One region of the Pseudomonas sp. NPDC085632 genome, then DNA from elsewhere that is predicted to be linked to it. Evidence: riboswitches for the same ligand, from Rfam matches in the RefSeq annotation. Region 1 holds a riboswitch; the other holds the start of a gene.
The links. Region 1 has a riboswitch for manganese ahead of mntP (manganese efflux pump MntP). Riboswitches for the same ligand answer to the same signal wherever they lie in the genome.

Region 1 (10,610 bases):
CCAGCGCACTGGCCAGCCACGTCTGGTTGATCCAGCTTCCGCCGTTGCCGTGGGACAGCACCACCAATGGATGTTCGCCACTGGCTGCCGGAGCGTCGAGCACGGCAGGGGCACCGACGAAGACCGGGTTGTCACCGAACAATTGTGGCGTCGCAGAAGTGGGCGAACCTGGGTACCAGACGACCATTTCCACCGGGCGCTCGTTGTGCGGATCCGCCAGCGTGGCGTACTGGAAGCCAACCGGTTGAGCGTCAGCCATGGCATGGCTGGTCAGGCAAATCAGAAACAGGGCGCCGAGCGTTTTTTTCATTATTGTTATCTTCCGTGATGGGCCGAATGGGCGAGGCGAACTTTGCCCGATTTCGCGCGCTTCAGCGAGCCTCTTTGAGCCATCAATCTTAAACATTTTCCATCGGCCAGCGCGTGGCCAGATGTGCGCTCAGATAATCCAGAAAGGCTTTGACCTTCGGCGTCATCGCCGCGCGTTCTTGCACGCAGGCGTAGATGTCCATCGGTTCGACAACGCAGTGGCTGGCGTCGCCGTTTTCAAACAACGGCACCAATTGCCCGCTCGTCAGATAAGGCGCCGCGACAAACTCCGCCAGCCGGGTGACGCCGGCGCCATGGACCGCCATCTGCGCCAGCGCATCGATGTCATCACTGATGGCGGTGGCATTGATGTTGGCGTCGAAACGCTGGCCGTCGCGGATAAAACTCCAGCGCAGAAAACGCCCGTCCAACGGGTAACGAAAGGCCAGGCAGGCATGTTTGTGCAAATCATCTGGCGATTGCGGCCACCCGGCGCGCTGTAGATAGGCCGGCGCGGCGCACATGATGAAGGGCAGCGAAACGATCTTGCGCGCCACGATGCCGTCCTCCAGTTGCGGTTTGATCCGCAGGCTCAGATCAATGCTGTCCTGGATGTGGTTGATCTTGCCGTTGGTGGTCGAGAGTTCGATGAGCAAACGCGGATGCCGAGCAGCGAATCCGGCGATCAGCGAGGCCAGCACATGACGGCCGAATGCAGACGTCGAAGCAATACCCAGACGGCCCTGCAACTCGGTTTCATCGCTGCTGATCGAGCTTTGCGCGGCTTCCAGGTCCGCCGCAATACGGCGGACTTTCTCGTAGTACACCGCGCCGTTTTCGGTAAGCGCCATGCTGCGTGTGGTGCGCTGCAACAGGCGCACACCAAGATGCGCCTCCAGTCGATTGATCGTCTGGCTCACCGCCGCCGCGCTCACGCCCAAGGTCTTGGCGGCGCCGACAATCGAGCCGGCTTCGACCACTTTGATAAAGCTGGCAATCGCCGCTAACAGATTCATCCATGTCCCGCTGAGGGTAGATTCGTAAGTTCTGCTTTATAAAGTACCTGCGATTAACCGTCTAGTTGCAGCAGAAGGGCTTTGCTAACGTGCGGTCTCCCTGTCAATGGATGGAAACGCCTTATGAATCAACCGACAAGCTCTGAAGCCTTGGTCATCAGCCGTCGCAAGCTGTCGCCACGCGCCACGCCGTATGTGTTTGCGCTGTACATGGCGACGATCATGGCGTTTCTGATGTCGCTGGTGATCACTGCCGCCAACTCCGGCATTGATAACGACTACCTGAGTAATGCGTTGCACGCCTACAAGCTGGCGATGCCTGCGGCGTTCCTGTGCATCCTCATCGTGCGGCCGATCGTAATCAAATTGGTGGCGTGGACGGTGCATCCGCATCGCTGAAGATTATTCGCGCCAATATTGCCCGACAGCACCTTGCGCTCCCTGCACGGGATCGGTCTGCGGGAAGGTCAATTTCGCGATGCTGTCCAGTTGCTCGCGATCAGGGGCTTCGCGACAGATATCGGCATGCTGGCCTGGTGGATAGGCACCGACCACGAGGAAGTCGTCACTGCAACTCAGATTGCAATGGCCGGTGCCGGCGGGCAGCAGCAACACATCGCCAGCGCTGACCGGCACCACATGCCCGTCGGGTCCGCCCAGCATCAATTGCGCATGGCCAGCCGCAACGCCCAGCACTTCATGACCTTCGGTGTGGTAGTGATGGAAGTCATAAACCCCGTAGCGCCATTGGGGCGGCCAGCCGTTGGCGCTGAAGGTTTGCTCGAACAGGGCTGCGGGGTCGTCGCTGCCCTTGAGTTCAATCGCTTGCGGATAGATCAACACCGGCAGACGCGGGTTGTTCGGGACCCAGTCGTTGCGTTTCAGCAGCAGGGCTTGTACGGGGGCGGGCATGCTGTTCTCCTGATCTGGCGTAATGACTGTTCTGGCGCCTTCGCGAGCAGGCTCGCGCCCACATTTAGACCGCGATCTCCTGTGGGAGCGAGCCTGCTCGCGAATGGCCGCGCCGCTTATTCAACGGCTAAAGGGTGGACAGCCATAGCGCGCACTCGCCTCAGAAAAATTCATCGAGCAATTGATAAAAGGCGATCCGCTGCTGATCCGGTTCGACGCCATATACCTCGAAAAACAAGGGCAGCCACTGGGCGCCTAGGTTGTCCGTGATGCTGTGCGCAGCCAGGGCCAAATCCTGATAACGATCGGCAACGCCCAGTCGTCCGCAGTCGACAAACCCGCTGAAACGGCCATTGGCAGCGAGCAGGTTGGGCAGGCATGCATCGCCATGAGTCAGCACCAGGTCCTCGTGCGCCGGGCGTGTGGCGAGCAACTGCTCGAACACTTCCTCGGCGGATTGCCCGAGGCGCGAGTCGTCGAAGTCTTCTTCGTCGATCAGCCCGGCGAGCAGGTGTTCGCGGGCCAGTGTGATCTTCTGCTCCAGGCGATGATCGAACGGGCAACTGTCGATCGCGACCGCGTGCAGTGCGCGCAATGCCTCTGCGGCGAGCGTGACGATCTGCTGTGGCGAGAGGTGCTCGCTGCTGGCCAGATCGCGACCGGCCACGGCGGTCATCAATAGCCAATTGTGTTGCGCTTGCGTGGTGGTGTCGAGCACACGCGGTGCCGGTAAATCCTGAGTCGCCATCCAGCGTAACCGCTGCACTTCACCGGGCAACTCGCCCCAGGTCATCACCTGTTCGGTTTTGACGAACTGCGGTGCAGCCCCGGCAGGCGTAATCCGCCATACATCAGCGCGCGATTCGCCAAGGGTCTGCTGTTCAACGGCCGCACCGGCAAATTGGCTGCGCCATGCTGCTGGGAAATCCATGTCTATTGTCCTTGTCATTATCGATGTGCGCATTGTGCCGCTCTGGCGGTTTTGTTCGCAAACAAGGATCGGCGCGCAGAAATCCATCGAAACTTCGCCAACGCCCCGAGTGTCCAGACCCTTACACCTCCCGGCGGATGTGCTGCCGGGACAGTTCCATGCAGCGGAGAAAGACGAGGATCGAGATGACGATGACAGTGGGAGACTTTCTGGTTGAGCGGCTCAGCCAATGGGGCGTTACGCGGATTTTTGGGTACCCGGGTGACGGCATCAACGGCGTGTTCGGCGCGCTCAGCCGGGCCAAGGGCAAAATCGAATTCGTTCAGGCGCGGCATGAAGAAATGGCCGCGTTCATGGCCTCGGCGCACGCCAAGTTCACCGGCGAGTTGGGGGTGTGCATCGCCACCTCGGGCCCAGGTGCCTCGCACTTGATCACCGGCCTCTACGATGCACGCATGGACCACATGCCGGTGCTGGCCATTGTCGGTCAGCAGGCACGCACGGCGTTGGGCAGTCACTATCAGCAAGAGCTGGATCTGGTGTCGATGTTCAAGGATGTCGCCGGGGCATTTGTGCAGCAGGCGTCGGCGCCTTCACAGGTGCGGCATCTGCTCGATCGGGCAGTGCGCACGGCCGTGGGCGAACGCCGGGTAACCGCGCTGATTCTGCCCAATGATTTGCAAGACCTGAAATACGAAGCGCCGGCGCGCGCCCATGGCACCGCGCATTCCGGGGTGGGTTACACGAAACCCAAAGTGTTGCCTTATGACGTGGATCTGCAGCGTGCCGCCGATGTTTTGAACGCGGGAGAAAAGGTCGCGATTCTGGTTGGCGCGGGGGCTTTGCAGGCGACGGATCAAGTCATTGCCGTGGCGGAAAAACTCGGCGCCGGTGTCGCCAAAGCGCTGTTGGGCAAAGCCGTGTTGCCGGATGATCTGCCTTGGGTCACCGGCAGCATCGGCCTGCTCGGCACCGAGCCGAGCTACAAACTCATGAGCGAATGCGACACTTTGCTGATGATCGGTTCGGGGTTTCCCTACGCGGAATTTCTGCCCAAGGAAGGCCAGGCGCGGGGCGTACAAATCGACTTGCAGCCCGACATGCTCAGCCTGCGCTACCCGATGGAGGTCAATCTGGTTGGCGACTCGGCGGAAACACTCGCGGCGTTGTTGCCGCTGCTTGAACAGAAAACCTCTGGCAAGTGGCGCAAGAAAGTCGAAGGCTGGCGCGGCAGTTGGGAGAAAACCCTGGAAAAACGCGCCATGGCCAAGGCTGACCCGGTCAACCCGCAAAGGGTGGTGTACGAACTGTCGCCGCGCCTGCCCGATCAGGCAATCATCACCAGCGACTCCGGCTCGTGCGCCAACTGGTTTGCCCGTGATCTGAAGATTCGCCGTGGCATGCAATGTTCGTTATCTGGAGGCCTGGCCTCGATGGGCGCCGCTGTGCCTTACGCCATCGCCGCCAAATTCGCCTACCCCGCGCGTGCGGTCATTGCACTGGTAGGCGACGGTGCGATGCAGATGAACAATATGGCCGAGCTGATTACCGTCGCCAAATACTGGCGACAGTGGGAGAGTCCGAAATGGATTTGCGCGGTGTTCAACAACGAGGACCTTAATCAGGTCACGTGGGAGCAGCGGGTGATGGAGGGTGATCCGAAGTTCGAAGCTTCGCAAAGTATCCCGGACGTGCCTTATCACCTGTTCGCCATTTCCATTGGCCTGAAAGGCATTTTCGTTGATCGCGAAGAAGACGTCGCCGCTGCCTGGGAGCAGGCACTGGCCTCGGAGGTGCCGGTGTTGATCGAGTTCAAGACTGATCCGAATGTGCCGCCGCTGCCACCGCACATCAAACTTGAACAGGCGAAGAAGTTCGCCACGACGCTGCTCAAGGGCGATCCGGATGAAGCCGGGGTGATCGTGCAAACCGCCAAGCAGGTGCTCGGCGCGGTGCTGCCCGGCAAGAAATAACCGATTAGCACACAGGTTTGATCGTTCCCACGCTTTGCGTGGGAATGCCTCTAGGGACGCTCTGCGTCCAGTGACGCGGAGCGTCACGGGCTGCATTCCCACGCGGAACGTGGGAACGATCACCGAACGATCTGCGCCTACAGGTGAGGAGGCATGCTTTTGATTTTCATCGGCTGTGCAGGCTGGAGTCTGGGGCGCGAGCATTGGCCGGCATTTCCGGTGGAAGGCTCGCACTTGCAGCGCTATGCCGCGCGCCTCAATGGTGTGGAAATCAACAGCTCGTTCTACCGCCCGCATCGTCGGCAAACCTATGAGCGCTGGGCTGATGGCGTACCGGAGGACTTCCGATTTTCGGTGAAAGTCCCCAAACACATCACCCATGAATTACGCCTGGCGGGGTGCGAGGCGGCGCTGGACAAGTTTCTGGCTGAGTGCGGCGGGTTGGGCGAGCGCCTCGGTTGCTTGCTTGTGCAATTGCCGCCATCACTGGCGTTCGACGAAGCCATCGCCGAAGCCTTCTTCGTGATATTGCGTCAGCGCTTCTCTGGCCCCGTGGTGCTTGAGCCACGGCATGAATCGTGGGTCAGCGCTGAACCAATGTTAATGGCCCATCAGATCGCCCAAACGGCGGTCGATCCTTCGCGCATCAGCAATGATGTATCGCCCCGTGGCTGGACAGAAACGAAGTACTGGCGCCTGCACGGCTCACCGCGCATTTACCACAGCGCCTACGATTCCACTTATCTGCAAAACCTCGCACAAGCCCTGCAATCAGCGGCCGCGACAGGTGCCGCGACCTGGTGCGTTTTCGACAACACCGCCAGCGGCGCCGCGCTGGGCAATGCCTTGGCGCTGGCGACGCTGACCTCCGCTTGAATCAGACGGACAAGTGCTCATACAGAATCGTCGCACCAACAATCATCAACACCACGCCACCGACGATTTCCGCACGCTTGCCGACCACCGCACCGAGCACTCGGCCAAGCATCACACCAAGGGTCACCATGGTCATGGTCGCCAGACCGATCGCCGCGGCCGCGACCCAAATATTCACGTCGACAAACGCCAGACCGACGCCGACCGCGAGCGCATCAATGCTGGTGGCAAACGCGGTGACCGCGAGAATCAGAAAGGAGTGCGACCCCGGCTTTTCTTCTTCCTCTTCTTCGTGTTTAAGCCCGTTATAGATCATGTGCAGGCCGAGAATCACTAGCAGGGTGAAAGCGATCCAGTGGTCCCATTCGGCTACCCAGCGAGTCGCCGCCTGGCCGATCAGCCAGCCGATGATGGGGGTGATGGCTTCGATCACGCCGAAGATCAGACCGGTGCGCAGGGCTTCGGTGAGGCGCGGTTTGTGCAGGCTGGAGCCTTTGCCGATGGCGGCGGCGAACGCATCCGTGGACATGGCCAAAGCGAGGAATATGAGGGAAACAGGATTCACGGGGGCACACTTCCAGTCGGGCTATGAGTCAACGACACAACCACACGCCCGACTTTAGGCATGGATGTGTCGTCGGTCTCACCAACCAAAAGGTGTTCGCACCACGGCATGTTGCCGAGAATGTTGATACGAACGCTTCCGAAAGGCTCGGAAACAGGCTACTCCCCAACGAGGGGGCGGATCTTATGCGGGCAAACATGAAAATTTCGTCAAAACAGACGTATTTGACATGAGGCGTAACACGTCACGCTGGCTTCTCGTTGATCCGCAACTCTGCGCATAAACCGCCACGCGGCAAGTTGTACAGCTGCAGGGCTGCACGTTAAGACTTTGGTCTGTCAGACCCTTTCTGCACTATCCACTGTGATATCTTTTTGATGGCGCGCTCGCTCCGAGCGACGATCTACCGGTATTCGAGCCAATTGTTTAGTGCAGGAGAGGTGATGTTGAAGGAACAATGGGTGTGCGATGAGATGTTGCTGGCGCAGATGCAGGCCGCCAGCGCCGATGAAATCGATGTGTTGGTGGACGTGATCAGCGATTTTGGGCGAGGGCGGGCGGGCCTGGATGCCGAGTGCAAGAAACAGTTGATTCTGGCCAAACACGATCCCCGTGCAGACCGATACTCCGCATCATTGCTTGCATTGCTGGGCCATGAGCTGCAGCAATTTGGCGGCAATTCGGCCATGAACCTCGCGCGTCGCGCGCTGGGCCGTACTGCGGTGTCCTACAGTGAAATCGTTGATGACGTTTACAAGAAGCTGAACGGAAAGAACCCTGCTGACAAGCCATTGGCGCAAAAGGAACGGGAGGTTGCACTGGCCTTGTTTGGTGCCGAATGGCGAGAAATGCCTGCTCCACAACGGCACGAACGCAGTACGCACATCAAAGTCTTGTCTGGCACGTTCTCGCTGCCATCGGCCTTGGGACTCGGTGCGAGCGGTACGATCATGGGCTTGTCGGCCACCAGCAGTGCAGCGTTGTTTACTGCTGTTTCGACCGGCCTGCGTTTGAATCCGCTGGGCTTGTTGGTGACGGCGGGCATAGGGGCGCAAAGCGCCGCGTCAGAGGCTTACCGGATCACCGTGCCATTCGTGGCGCAAATGGGCTGGATACGTTTGCGCCAGGACATGGATGCACAAGCGCCCGTTGCGCCAAAACTGGCCAGTCCTGCGGCACTGGCCGGGCAGGGCACGGCGCTGCAGGACATGGTGCTGGCCGATGAGGCCGGTGGTACGTTGATGAAGATCAGTGTGTTCGACCGTGCACCGGTCATCACGGGCAGTGCCATCCCGTCCGGGCAACTCAGTGCGCTCAACCCATTGCTGTCCAACGTCCCGGGTCTGGCCGCGCTGGCCGAGTTGCAAAACGGCAACTATGTGGTGTGCAGCCTGCCATTTGAGATGTTGACCAAAGCCAAGGATCAGGAAGGTGCGGTGCGTGCCTTCGTCACTGAAAGCAAGCGCATCAAGGAACACGCGCACTTGTTCAGCCCCGACAACCTGCAAAACATCATGCTCAGTGGTGCGCTGTGGAATGCCGTGTCGTCGGCGGTGGGCCAGAAACATCTGCACGACATCAATGAAAAACTGTCCGCCATCAAGCGGCAACTGGATGAAGTGCAAGAGGACCTGATCAACCTGCGCCGCGATGATTTGACCGGGCTGGTGGGTTATGTGCAGAGCCTGCTCGATCACTATCCGCAGGAAGGCATCGACGCGTCTGCGCTGATGCAACTGGAACACCGCCAGGTTGAACTGGTGGCCCTGGAGGCGTATTTCGAGCGGGAGATGAATAAAGAAGTGGACAAGGCGCGGGCCATCGAAACCGGCAAGCTGTTCAACGCCGATTCATCCCGGGTGGCTTTGCTCGAAAGCCTGTCGCGCATGGACATTTGGGTTCAAAGCTATCTGCAGGTCACTCAGCTGCGCGTGGTCGCCTACGCCTTGCTGCACATGGAAAAGCCATTGGCGCGTTATCGTACCGAAGCGGCGAAAGTCCTGGATAACCTGCAGCGCCTGACCGTGACGGCGGCGGCCAACCAGCAGATTTACAGCGCCCAGATGGAGTTGAGCAACACGCTGTTTTTCAGCGGCAGTGCCGACAATTTGCAACGGTTCAAATCGCAACTGGCGGCGCTGGACAATGATCTGAAAAATGGCCCGGTCAACGCCAGGCAACTGCACCGCTCGCTGTTCGATCAATCCGATCGTCAGGTGCTGCTACAGGTGCAGAACGGTCAGTTCGTGGGTGGTCATTTGCTCGAATCGGCCTACGAGCCGGCCTGAGATCGCGTGGTTGCGGGAGCGGATGTATTTCATCCGCTCCCGCGGCTGACTAGTTGCCATCGGCCACTTTGCGTTCGATCTCATCGATTTTGCGTTGCAGCGTCTCGGCGTCCTGCTCCTTCACTCTTGTGGACGAGGGCGTGATGACTTCATCCACGGCTTCGCTGTCATTGTCCCGATCTTCAAGATCGCGCTCGACCACATTTACCGGTTTGCCGGACGTGTCGGTTGGCGGGGCGTTCGGGGTTTTCTCGTCGTTGTTCATGTGGGTGACCTCCAGTGGTGTAAACATTGGAGGCAAGCAGTGCGGCAGGCGTTCGATATTTTTGCCGGGTTGCGCCCAATGGCGCCCTCCCGCGATGGAGAGGGCGCGCTGATGGTTTTCAGTCCTTGAGAATGTCGCGATCCTTGGTTTCCGGCAGGAAGAACGTGCCCAGTATCGCCGTCATCACCGCGATCACGATCGGATACCACAACCCGTAATAAATATCCCCGGTCGCAGCAACCATGGCAAAAGCCACCGTCGGCAGGAAGCCGCCAAACCAGCCGTTACCGATGTGATACGGCAGCGACATCGAGGTGTAGCGGATGCGGGTCGGGAACAGCTCGACCAGCCACGCTGCAATCGGGCCGTAGACCATGGTCACGTAGATCACCAGCACGGTGAGCAGGAGCAGCACCATCGGGTAGTTGGTTTTCGCCGGGTCGGCTTTCTCCGGATAACCGGCCTCTTTTAGCGCAGTGCCGAGGGTCGCGGTGAACGCATCGTTGCGGGTCTTGAAGTCGGCGGCCGGTAGCGCGCTGCCTTCGAAACTCTCGACGACTTTGTCGCCAATGCGCACTTGTGCGACGGTGCCAGGTTCGGCGATCACGTTCTCATAAGGAATCGCCCGTTTCGCCAGCAGGGTCTTGGCCAGGTCGCAGGAGCTGGTGAATTTGGCCTTGCCCACCGGATCGAACTGGAATGAGCATTGATCGGGGTTGGCGATCACTTTGACCGGATTCTTCTCCTGAGCGATGAACACGTCGGGATTACCGTACTGGGTCAGCGCGTGGAAGATCGGAAAGTAGGTCAGCGCTGCCAGCATGCAGCCGACCATGATGATCGGCTTGCGCCCGATGCGGTCAGAAAGACTCCCGAAAATCACGAAGAACGGCGTGCCGATCAGCAGCGAACCGGCGATCAACAGGTTGGCGGTTTGCGGGTCGATCTTCAGTGTCTGCAGCAGGAAGAACAATGCGTAGAACTGCCCGGTGTACCAGACCACTGCTTGTCCGGCTGTGCCGCCGAGCAACGACATGATCACCACTTTGAGGTTGTCCCAGCGCGCAAAGGATTCGGTGAGCGGCGCTTTAGATGCCTTGCCTTCGGCCTTCATTTTCTGGAACACCGGTGACTCGCTCAGTTGCAGGCGGATGTACACCGAGACGATCAGCAGCAGGATCGACAGCAGAAACGGAATCCGCCAGCCCCACGCTTCGAAGGCTTCAGTGCCCAACGCGGTGCGGCAGGCGAGGATCACCAGCAACGACAGAAACAGGCCGAGGGTCGCGGTGGTTTGAATCCATGAAGTGAAGAAGCCGCGTCTGTTGCGGGGTGCGTGCTCGGCCACATAAGTCGCTGCGCCGCCGTACTCACCACCCAGCGCCAGACCTTGGAGCAAACGCAGGGTAATCAGAATGACCGGTGCAGCGACGCCGATGGTCGCGTAGCCGGGCAACAGACCGACAATCGCCGTC
Region 2 (10,610 bases), on a different contig from region 1:
CCCGAATCGCTGATGTCCTTGAACTCGCGGCTTTCATCTTTGAGTTCGAAGTCGTACCAGTACTTGCCACGGACGAACACGCCGGTGTCGCCGTATTTCAGTTCAAGGTCATGAATGCCCTTGAAGATCTTCGAAAAGGTTTCACCGCTCTTGAAGTTGGCGTGACCGTCATCGGAGGTCTGCGACAGGCCGTGGCCGCCGTTGTTGACGCCGATGAGGTTCTTGTTCGGGTTCTGAGTAGACCAACTGGCACCGATCGACAGGGACGAGTCGAACTGGCCCTCGATTTCACCGACGTTGAAACTGACGCCGAATGCGGGCCCGGCGAGCGAAGAGGCAAGACTGACCGCCAGAGGCAGTTTCGCCCGGCGCCAGAACTGGTTTACTGAGGTCATCGACGCTACTCCATGTGCATTATTGTTATGGCAGTGAGTACTTTTAAAAACGCCTGAAGGACCGGGTGTCAGAGACAGCCCGAAGTCACTCCAAAAATGCATCGCCCCGTTTTGTGCGTTTGCCCCGTTCTTAAAAATCCTTGAGCGGACTATAGCCAGCAGGTGGTACTGCTTGATCCCTCTAAAGTGTGATTTGCAGCTGCCGGCCACTCTGGAACAGTCCTTTCGCCAGTCCGACAGATGTCGGCACGGCAAGGATGGCCTAATTTTTCGATTTCACAAGCCAAGCGCTTGCTTGGTGGGTCTGGCGCGCCGTTTTCGGCGCGCCAGCAGACACTTAAAGTGTCGAGAGGAAGGTGCTGTTGTTGGCCTGCCATTCGGTGATGTCAAGGCGGATGCGCTTCTTGTCGAGCTTGCCGACGCTGGTCTTGGGAATTTCGGTAACAAGGGCGATCTGACTCGGAATCGCCCACTTGCTCAGGTGGCCCAATTCCACGAACGGCTTGAGGTGTTCCTTGAGCTCGCGCGCCCCGATCACGTGCCCTTCGCGGATCACCAGCAAGGCAAACGGACGCTCGCCCCACTGCGGATCGGCGATGCCCACCACTGCTACTTCGCGTACCGCGACGTGACGGCTGATCAGGTCTTCGAGGTCCAGCGAAGAGATCCACTCGCCACCGGTCTTGATCACATCCTTGATGCGGTCACGGATGTCGATCACGCCCATGCTGTCGAGCGTGGCGACGTCGCCAGTGTGTAGCCAGCCGCCGGCCCAGAGCTCGGCGCCCTTCTGCGGTTCGTTGAAATAGCCCTCGGTAAGCCACGGCGCGCGCAGCACCAGCTCGCCCTGGGTCTCACCGTCGGCCGGGAGGAAATTGCCGTCACCGTCGACGATCGCCGCGTCCACCAGCGGCCCCGGCACACCGGCCTTGATCCGGTAGGTGGTGCGTTCGTCCTCAGTGCCAGCCATCAGTTCGTCGTTGAGGTGCGCGCAGGAAACCAATGGCCCGGTTTCCGACATGCCGTACGCAGCGGTGAGCTGTATGCCCCGAGCCTTGGCGGTTTCGTACAGAGTGCGGTTGAGTGCGCTGCCGCCGATGACGATTTTCCAGCCGCCGAAATCAGTGCCCTGCGCCCCTTTTGCATTAAGCAGCATCTGCAGGATGGTCGGCACGCAGTGGGAGAAGGTGACCTTCTCTTTGCGCCACAACTCCACGAGAAACTCCGGATCGTAACGCCCCGGATAAACCTGCTTGAGCCCGAGCATGGTCGCCACATAAGGCAAACCCCAGGCGTGAACGTGGAACATCGGCGTGATCGGCATGTACACATCGTTGGTGCCGAGCAGGCGCACGCTGTCGATGGAGCCCATGATCGTCGACACGCCCATGGTGTGCAGCACCAGTTGCCGATGGGTGAAATACACGCCTTTCGGGTTGCCGGTGGTGCCAGTGGTGTAGAACGTGGTGGCGACCGAGTTTTCGTCGAAGTCCTGGAAGTCGTACTGCGCGCTTGCGGCGGCCAGCAGTTGCTCGTACTCACCAACCAGATTCGGCAGCTCGGCGGTCTTCTCCGGCAGGTCGGTCAGCAGCAGGGTTTTCTCGACCGTGGTCAGGTGTGGTGCGATCGCCTGGTACAGCCCGACGAACTCGCTGTTGACCAGCACAAAGCGGTCCTCGGCGTGGTTCATGGTGTAGAGGATCTGCTCCGGCGACAGGCGTACGTTGATCGTGTGGATCACCGCGCCAATCATCGGAATCGCAAACATGCATTCCAGGTAACGATGGCTGTCCCAGTCCATCACCGCCACGGTGTCACCGGCCTTCACACCGGCCGCCGTCAGCACGTTGGCCAGCCGCGCAACGCGCTCGATCAGGGTCGGGTAGCTGTAGCGGATCTGGTCACGGTAGATGATCTCGCGGGTTTTCTCGTAACGGGCGCCGGACATCAGCAGCCGTTTGATCAGCAATGGATACTGGTAGGCCCCATCGGCCGGGGGAATGACGCGAGTCTGCAACATAAGAATCCCTTTTCTGACTGCACGGTATTGGCGTAGAGATCGGTACTCTAGAACCCTTATACGCCAGCCAAATCAGCCAAAGGAATGATTTGCAAAGCCGTACAAATGCTAGCTTTGCGCCAGCATTTGCCGGTTTTCATCATCGGTCAGGCGGTTTGTCCCACAGCCTCTTCAGAAGGCGTGCGTGGGAAAACCACCGCCGCGAGGAACGTCAAAGCGCCAAAACCCGCAAGAATCAAATAAAGGCCTACAAAACCATGGCGCGGTTCGACATAGGAAATCAGCGGAATCGCCGTCGCACTGGCGCCAAACGATAAACAGTAACGCAGGGCGAAGACCCGTGATTGCCACTGCGGTGCGACGAAGTTGGCGACCATCGCATCGTTCACGGTGACCTGACCAAACACGACGAACATGAACGCTGCACCGAGGGCGATCACGGCCCATCCATCAGCGTAGGCCAGCGCAAATAACAGCGGTGCCTGGCACAACGTCAACATTACAAACGGCCATTTCAGGCTGAACCGGTGCAGCACCCGGCCAATACTCAACTGCGCGACCGCGCCGAAGGCATACGCCAGACTGACCACCACGCCAAGGGTTTGCGGCGAGGCGAACAACTCATGCAAGCGCTCCTGAAACAGTTTTGGATAGGTCATGGTGGTGGCGTTGAACACCACGCCGCCAGTGGCCGTGGCCAGCGCCAGCACGCCGAACACCATGACCATCGAAATGCGCTGGCCGGCGGCACCTTCGAGCGGCATGTGCGGGCGCTTCGGAATGGGTTCTTCACGCACCTGCAAGGCGAAGCCAAAACCCAGCATGATCGCCACCGCGCCGGGTAACAGAAACGCCGAACGCCAACCGAATTGCGCCACCAGCAGGCCGGTGATCAGCGCCGAAAACGCCACGCCAAGATTGCCCCACATGCCGTTGATGCCGATTTCGCGGCCACGGTTCTGCGCATAGGCAACCAGCATCGCTGTGCCAACCGGGTGATAAATCGCCGCAAAAATGCCGATCAGGGTCAGGCCGATCACCAACATCGTCGGACTGTTGCTCAGGCCGGTGAAGATCGCCGAGGCGCCGATACCGAAGAAAAACACCAGCATCATCTGCCGCCGACTCCAGTGATCGCCGAGCCAACCGGCGGGTAGCGAGCAGGCACCGAAGGCAATAAATCCACCCAGTGACAGGCCGATCAGCGCGGCATAGTCGAGACCAAAGGCCTGGGTCATGCCGAGCACGGCGGCGGGAAAAATCAGCATGAACATGTGATCGATCACATGCGCGGCGTTGATGTAGCGGATGACGTTTCTCGATTGATTCATGGCTGCACGCTTTACGTTGTTGTGTGCCGCTTATGCTAAGTTGGCGAAAAAGCGCATTCCTGCCAAACAAGTCATCGAATCCGACATGTTGATCAGCCACTTCGAACACGGCCCGGTGAGCGCCTATCCCCGGGATTATCTGGACGGCGCGCACCAGCCGTTGCATCTGCATCGCGAGGCGCAGTTGTTGTATGCCATCAGCGGAATCATGCGCGTGGTCACCGAACGCGGGGCGTGGGTGATTCCGCCGAGCCGCGCGGTGTGGATTCCGCCAGAGGTGGCGCACGAGATTTTCATGAGTGGCGATGTGCAAATGCGCTCGCTGTTCATCGCTCCCGAGCTGTCGCCGGCCGCCCTGCAGCAATGCTGTGTACTGGCGGTGACGCCGTTGTTGCGCGAGCTGATCCTGCGCGCGGTACAAGGGCCGCCGCACGCCGACAATCCGTTGATCCAGCAACTGATGCTCGAAGAACTCGCCAGTCTGGAAAACCTGCCGCTGCACATTCCGATGCCCACTGACCGGCGCCTGCAAAACATCTGTCTGGCGCTGCTGCACACGCCCGATCACCCCAATACCCTGGAAGACTGGGCGCAGCAGGTTGGCGCCAGCTCACGCACGCTGGCGCGGCTGTTTCAGCAACAATTGCAGATGAGTTTCAACGCCTGGCGCCAGCAACTGCGCCTGATGGAAGCCCTGCCACGCCTGCTCGCCGGGGACAGCGTGCAGCGTGTGGCGCGGGATCTGGGTTACGGCAGCGCGCGGGCGTTCAGCGCGATGTTTCGCCGTTTGCTTGGCGAGAATCCCCGGGACTACCTGAACACCCTGAGCAAGCTCAGCGAACTCGTGTAGGAACTCCCCCTGTGGGAGCGAGCTTGCTCGCGAAAGCAATCTTTCAGTCACCTGAGATATCGACTGACTCGACGCCTTCGCGAGCAAGCTCGCTCCCACAGGTTGTTCACGGTGCTTTCTCAATGCATCTCGGTGAACGCGATTTTCACGCCGAGAGCAATCAGCACCGCGCCCATGGTGCGGTCAAACCAGTGGCCCATGCGGGCGAAACCGGCACGCACCCGTTGCTGGCTGAACAGCATCGCCACCAGGCAGAACCAGAAGGCGGTCGCAACGGCCAGGTAAACCCCGTAACCCGCCTGCACCGCCAGCGGTGTGTGCGGGTTGATCACCACGGTAAACAACGACAGGAAGAACAGCGTGGCTTTCGGATTCAGACCATTGGTCACGAAGCCCGAGGTGAATGCGCCGCGAGCGGTGCGCACACCGGCCTCTTTGTGCAGATCATCGGCCACGACTTTCGCCGGTTGCGCCCGCAGTGCCTTGAAGCCGATGTACAGCAAGTAAGCGGCAGCTGCCCATTTCAACGCGTTGAACAGCACGATCGACTGCGACACGATCAGGCCGATGCCGAGCAGCGAATAACCGACATGCAGAAAAATCGCCGAACCCACGCCCAGCGCGGTCCAGGTGCCGGCGCGGCGACCGTGGGTCACGCTCTCGCGCACCACCACGGCAAAGTCCGGGCCGGGGCTGGCGACGGCCAGCAAGTGGATCAGTGCAACGGTCAAGAACTCGGTCCAGTACATGGGGGCTCCTTTCGGCCAGGCGTATCAATTTGTTTCATCTGGTAGGCTCGGCAGATTACGCCCAACGCTCTCAGCACAAAAGGTACAGTTGATGACGAACACGCGCCGCGCGGTATTCCTTGATCACCCTTCGCTGGATCTCGGCGACCTCGACCTCAGTCCGTTGCGCGAGTGTTTCAGCGATCTGCAGCTGTTCGCCCAGACCTTGCCCGGGCAAGTCGCTGAACGCCTGCAAGGCGCCACCGTGGCGATCAGCAACAAGATCCTGATCGACGCCGCCGCGATGGCCGCCAACCCCGATCTGAAACTGATCCTGATCACCGCCACCGGCACCAACAACGTCGACCTTGCTGCCGCCCGCGCCCACGGCATCACCGTGTGCAACTGCCAGGGTTACGGTACGCCGTCGGTGGCGCAGCACACGATCATGCTGTTGCTCAACCTCGCCACCCGCCTGGCCGATTACCAACAAGCGGTGGGCGAAGGTCGCTGGCAGCAGGCGAAACAGTTCTGTTTGCTCGACTACCCGATTGTCGAGCTGGAAGGCAAAACCCTCGGCCTGCTCGGTCATGGCGAACTCGGCGGTGCTGTGGCGCGACTGGCCGAAGCCTTCGGCATGCGCGTATTGCTCGGGCAGATTCCCGGGCGCCCTGCTCGCCCGGATCGTCTGCCGCTGGATCAACTGTTGCCACAAATCGACGCCCTCACTCTGCATTGCCCGCTCAACGAACACACTCGCCATTTCATCGGTGCTCGCGAACTGGCGTCGATGAAGCCCGGCGCCTTCGTGGTCAACACCGCGCGTGGCGGCCTGATCGACGAGCAGGCGCTGGCCGATGCCTTGCGCAACGGTCACCTTGGCGGCGCCGCCACTGATGTGTTGAGTGTCGAGCCACCGACTCAAGGCAATCCGCTGCTGGCCGCCGACATTCCGCGCCTGATCGTCACCCCGCACAACGCTTGGGGCAGTGTTGAAGCGCGGCAACGCATCGTTGGCCAATTGACCGAAAACGCTCAGGCGTTCTTCAGCGGTAAGGCGCTGCGGGTCGTCAGTTGATAAACTGCGGCACTTTTTTTTGAGGAGCAGTTATGGATCCGCGCAGTGAAGTACTGCTTCGTCAGCCCGAGTGGTTTCAAGGTTCGTTGCTGTTGGCCGGTTTGCCTGCGGACGATTTGCTCGGGCGCTTGCCCAACGCGTTCGGCTGGTGCTGGCATGCTGGCGATCAAGCCGCGCTGGACGCCCGTTTCGAAGGTCGCAGCCATTTCGGCGTGAACGTTCCCGTGCGCGAGTTCGACAGCGCCGTGGTGTTCCTGCCCAAGTCCAAGGACCTGACCGATTACATTCTCAATGCCGTGGCGTCGCGTCTGGCCGGTCGTGAAGTGTTTCTGGTCGGCGAGAAACGCAGCGGTATCGAAGGCGCGTCCAAGCAGCTCAACCCGTTCGGCAAGCCGCGCAAGCTCGACAGCGCGCGTCACTGCCAACTCTGGCAAGTGACCGTGGCCAACGCTCCTGAAGCGAAATCCCTGGAAAGTCTGGCGCAGACCTATGAACTGCCACTGGCAGAAGGCCCCTTGAAAGTCATCAGCCTGCCGGGCGTGTTCAGCCACGGTCGCCTTGATCGCGGCAGCGCCCTGCTGCTGGAGCATCTCGACAAACTGCCGAGCGGCCACTTGCTCGACTTCGGTTGCGGCGCGGGTGTATTGGGGGCTGCGGTGAAACGTCGCTACCCACACAATCAGGTCACGTTGCTGGATGTGGATGCGTTCGCCGCCGCCAGCAGCCGCCTGACCCTGGCGGCCAATGGTCTGGAAGCCGAAGTGCTCACCGGTGACGGCATCGATGCTGCACCGATGGGTTTGAGCGCGATTCTGAGCAACCCGCCGTTTCATGTCGGCGTGCACACCGACTATTTCGCTACCGAGAACTTGCTGCGAAAAGCAGCGAAACATCTGAAAAACGGCGGCGAACTGCGCTTGGTGGCGAACAGTTTCCTGAAGTATCAACCGCTGATCGAAGAGCATCTGGGCGTGTGCGCGATCAAGGCTGAAGGCAATGGTTTCCGGATTTACCGGGCCAAGCGCGGCTGAAATTTTGTTCTTGCCCAAACGGATTTGCCTAGGCAGAATCCGCTCCGTCCTAGGGGAGTAGTCTCCCACGAGCACCAAGCTCGTCCGGCATACGTCAACATACTTGATCCTCAGATCATGGCGTATGCGACCCAAGCGTCCGCAGCAGACGGATCGCAGGGTTTGACAAGACCTATGACACGCACACCTTACCCGGGGCGGGAAGGCTGTACGTGTCATAGCCGTGTCGACCCGCCCCTTAGGAAATCCTGATGCTGGACTCGTTACTCGTTCCCACCGCAATCGTTGCCTTGGCCGAAATCGGCGACAAGACGCAACTGCTCGCGCTGATTCTCGCCGCTCGCTTCCGCAAACCCTGGCCGATCATTGCCGGTATTGTCGCCGCGACCCTGGCCAACCACGCAGCAGCCGGTGCGGTCGGCGCCTGGTTCGGCAGTTTCTTCTCGAATGCGACGCTGCACTGGATTCTCGCCGCAAGCTTTACGGCCACGGCGCTGTGGACGCTGGTTCCGGACAAAATGGATGACGATGAAACCAGCACCGCGCGCAAGTTCGGGCCGTTCCTGACCACGCTGATTGCGTTCTTCCTGGCTGAAATGGGTGACAAGACTCAGGTCGCGACGGTGATGCTCGCGGCGCAATACCCGGATCTGTGGCTGGTAATTATCGGGACCACTGCGGGCATGTTGATTGCCAACGTGCCGGTGGTTCTGGCGGGTAATTTTGCTGCGGACAAATTGCCGCTGACCTTGATCCGTCGCCTCGCGGCATCGGCGTTCATGATTCTGGCCATCGTCGCGGTGTACAAGGCGATGCAGAGCAGTGGCTGGGTGTGACGGCGTAAGTCGATAGACCGCGTCAGCGTTCTTCGTCGGAACGCCGCCCGGAGACAGGCTCGCTCCCACAATGGAATGCATTTCAAAGTGGGAGCGAGCCTGCTCGCGAAGGGGCCATCAGCCTCGCTGCAAAACCATCAGGATTTCGGGGCCTGTTCGTACAGCGGCATAACCTTCGGAATCGCCGCCTGCAGCGAGGCGATCCGGCTGGCCGAGGCCGGGTGGGTACTCATGAATTCCGGCGGCGAGCCCTCCGAAGCCTTGCTCATCTTGTTCCACAACGTGATCGCGGCATTCGGGTTGTAGCCGGCGCGTGCGGCCAGTTCCAGGCCGATCAGGTCGGCTTCGTTTTCGTTGGCGCGGCTGTTCGGCAGGGTCATGCCGTAATTGGCCACGGTGTCGGCCAGCGCCAGACTGTCCTGACCCAGACCGAGCAACGCACCCGCGCCCTGCTTGGCCATTTCAATCCCGTAAGCCTTCGACATTGCTTCACGACCGTGCTCGCGCAGGGCGTGGGCAATCTCATGGCCCATCACTGCGGCGATTTCATCGTCAGTCAACTTCAGGCTGTCGATCAGCCCGGTGTAGAAAATGATCTTGCCGCCCGGCCCGCAGTTGGCGTTGAGTTCGTCGCTCTTGATCAGATTGACTTCCCACTGCCATTGCGCCGCATCCGGACGGAAGTTCGGTGCCTGAGCGATCAGGCGGTTGGCAATCGCCTGAACCCGCTTGGCCTCGGGACTGGTCTTGTCCAGCACACCTTTGCTGGAGGCCTCGCCAACGGTCTTCTGATACGACTGGGCATACATCTGGTCGACCTCTTGCGAGGACAGCATGCTGAACATGTACTGCTTGCGCTCCACACCCACGGCACCGCCGCTGGTGGTGTTGACCGACTGACAACCGGCCAGCAACAACGCTGCGCTCAGTGCACTTACAACCAATGTCTTGTTCATTCAAAAGCTCCCTGAAAACCTGCGCGTATCCTAGGCGGGTAATTGTATCGACGCCAGATACAACGGACGTGATGCAACGACTTTCAGACGTTTCCCACCAGAGCTGTCGTAAAAAATTCACAGCGACTGCCAAGCCCCGTGCAACTGCGTCGCGCACAGATCCATTTGCGACATCGGCTTTCAATTGCACCGGCTCGCACTCATGGCCCCATGCCGATTGCCGATACATCAGCGCAGACGTCCTTTTGCGTGCGGAGCTCCCATGAAGTTCAAGTCGATCCAGTTTTCCGTCGCCGCCCTGGCCGGCGCCATCGTGCTCAGCGTGGTCGCCGCGCTGGTGCTGTATGCGCTGTTCTCCGGTGCGCGCACGCAAGACATGGTGCAACAGCGCACCCAGGCGCAGTTCGAGCAAGTCATCGAACAGCGCCTGACTTCGCTGGCGCAAACCCAGGTCAGCCAGATCCAGCGCGAACTCGAAGCGCCGCTGCTGATCGCCGGCGGACTGGTGCGGGTCAACGCCCTGCTCGGTACGCCGGGCGCCGATGGCCAGCCGCGCCTGACCGTCAGCCGCGAACAACTGATCAGCCTGATCAAAGAGAACGTCGAAAAGAACCCGAAAATTCTCGGCACTTACATCGGCTGGGAAAAGAACGCACTGGACCACAATGACGCGGCCTACGTCGGCACCAGCGTTGTGGGCATCGATGCCGGCAACGGGCGCTTCCTGCCGTGGTGGTTCCGCAACGACGACGGCAGCCTCGGCCTCGACAAACTGGTCGACGTCGACGACCAGAAGACGCTGTCCACCGGCGTGCGCGCCAGCGAGTACTACTTGTGCTCGAAAGAGAGCAAAAAAGCCTGTGTGATCGATCCGGCGCCATACAAGGTCGGCGACAAGATCGTCATGCTCGCCTCCTTCATCGAACCGATCATGCTCAACGGCGCCTTCCAGGGCATCGTCGGCGCCGACCTGTCGGTGAACTTCATTCAGGAAATGCTCCTCGGCGCCAACCAGAAGTTGTACAGCGGCGCCGGGCAAATGGCCCTCATCGGCGGCAATGGCCGGATCGTCGCCTACACCAAAGACCCGAGCAAATTCGGCGAAAAAGTCAGCGATATCCTCGACGCCGAGCAGACCGCCAACATGGCCAATCTCAAACGCGGCGAAGTGACTTACTCGGTCAACAAGGACAAGGGCCGCATCGAGCTGTACTTGCCGTTCGGCATCGGTCAGACCGACGCGCGCTGGACGTTGATGTTGCAACTGCCGCTCAACGCGGTGATGGCTGATCTGCAAAAACTGCAGGCCGACCTCGATGCGCAACGCAAGTCCGACACGTTCGGCATGGCCATGGTTGGCCTGATCATCGCCGGCATTGGCTTGC

Region 2: linked by a shared signal. The riboswitch ahead of ACIF4X_RS20560 (TMEM165/GDT1 family protein) and the one ahead of mntP (manganese efflux pump MntP) in region 1 are both predicted to bind manganese.

What each region holds. Positions count from the first base shown of each region.
Region 1 covers NZ_JBITSX010000003.1:47,566-58,175, reverse strand. The annotation lists gene ACIF4X_RS03770 (alpha/beta hydrolase family protein) at 1-310, opposite strand, end outside; gene ACIF4X_RS03765 (LysR substrate-binding domain-containing protein) at 399-1,325, opposite strand; gene ACIF4X_RS03760 (DUF2798 domain-containing protein) at 1,449-1,724, shown strand; gene ACIF4X_RS03755 (cupin) at 1,728-2,237, opposite strand; gene ACIF4X_RS03750 (APH(3')-II family aminoglycoside O-phosphotransferase) at 2,398-3,168, opposite strand; gene ACIF4X_RS03745 (thiamine pyrophosphate-requiring protein) at 3,354-5,141, shown strand; gene ACIF4X_RS03740 (DUF72 domain-containing protein) at 5,295-6,017, shown strand; gene mntP (manganese efflux pump MntP) at 6,019-6,582, opposite strand; yybP-ykoY riboswitch at 6,589-6,761, opposite strand; gene ACIF4X_RS03730 (hypothetical protein) at 7,026-8,870, shown strand; gene ACIF4X_RS03725 (hypothetical protein) at 8,920-9,135, opposite strand; gene ACIF4X_RS03720 (MFS transporter) at 9,254-10,610, opposite strand, start outside.
Region 2 covers NZ_JBITSX010000036.1:32,887-43,496, reverse strand. The annotation lists gene ACIF4X_RS20595 (DUF1302 domain-containing protein) at 1-395, opposite strand, end outside; gene ACIF4X_RS20590 (fatty acid--CoA ligase) at 733-2,415, opposite strand; gene ACIF4X_RS20585 (MFS transporter) at 2,562-3,746, opposite strand; gene ACIF4X_RS20580 (AraC family transcriptional regulator) at 3,832-4,596, shown strand; gene ACIF4X_RS20575 (LysE family translocator) at 4,716-5,345, opposite strand; gene ACIF4X_RS20570 (2-hydroxyacid dehydrogenase) at 5,437-6,402, shown strand; gene ACIF4X_RS20565 (methyltransferase) at 6,435-7,433, shown strand; yybP-ykoY riboswitch at 7,474-7,596, shown strand; gene ACIF4X_RS20560 (TMEM165/GDT1 family protein) at 7,685-8,269, shown strand; gene ACIF4X_RS20555 (M48 family metallopeptidase) at 8,407-9,225, opposite strand; partial or broken gene ACIF4X_RS20550 (HAMP domain-containing protein) at 9,428-10,610, shown strand, end outside.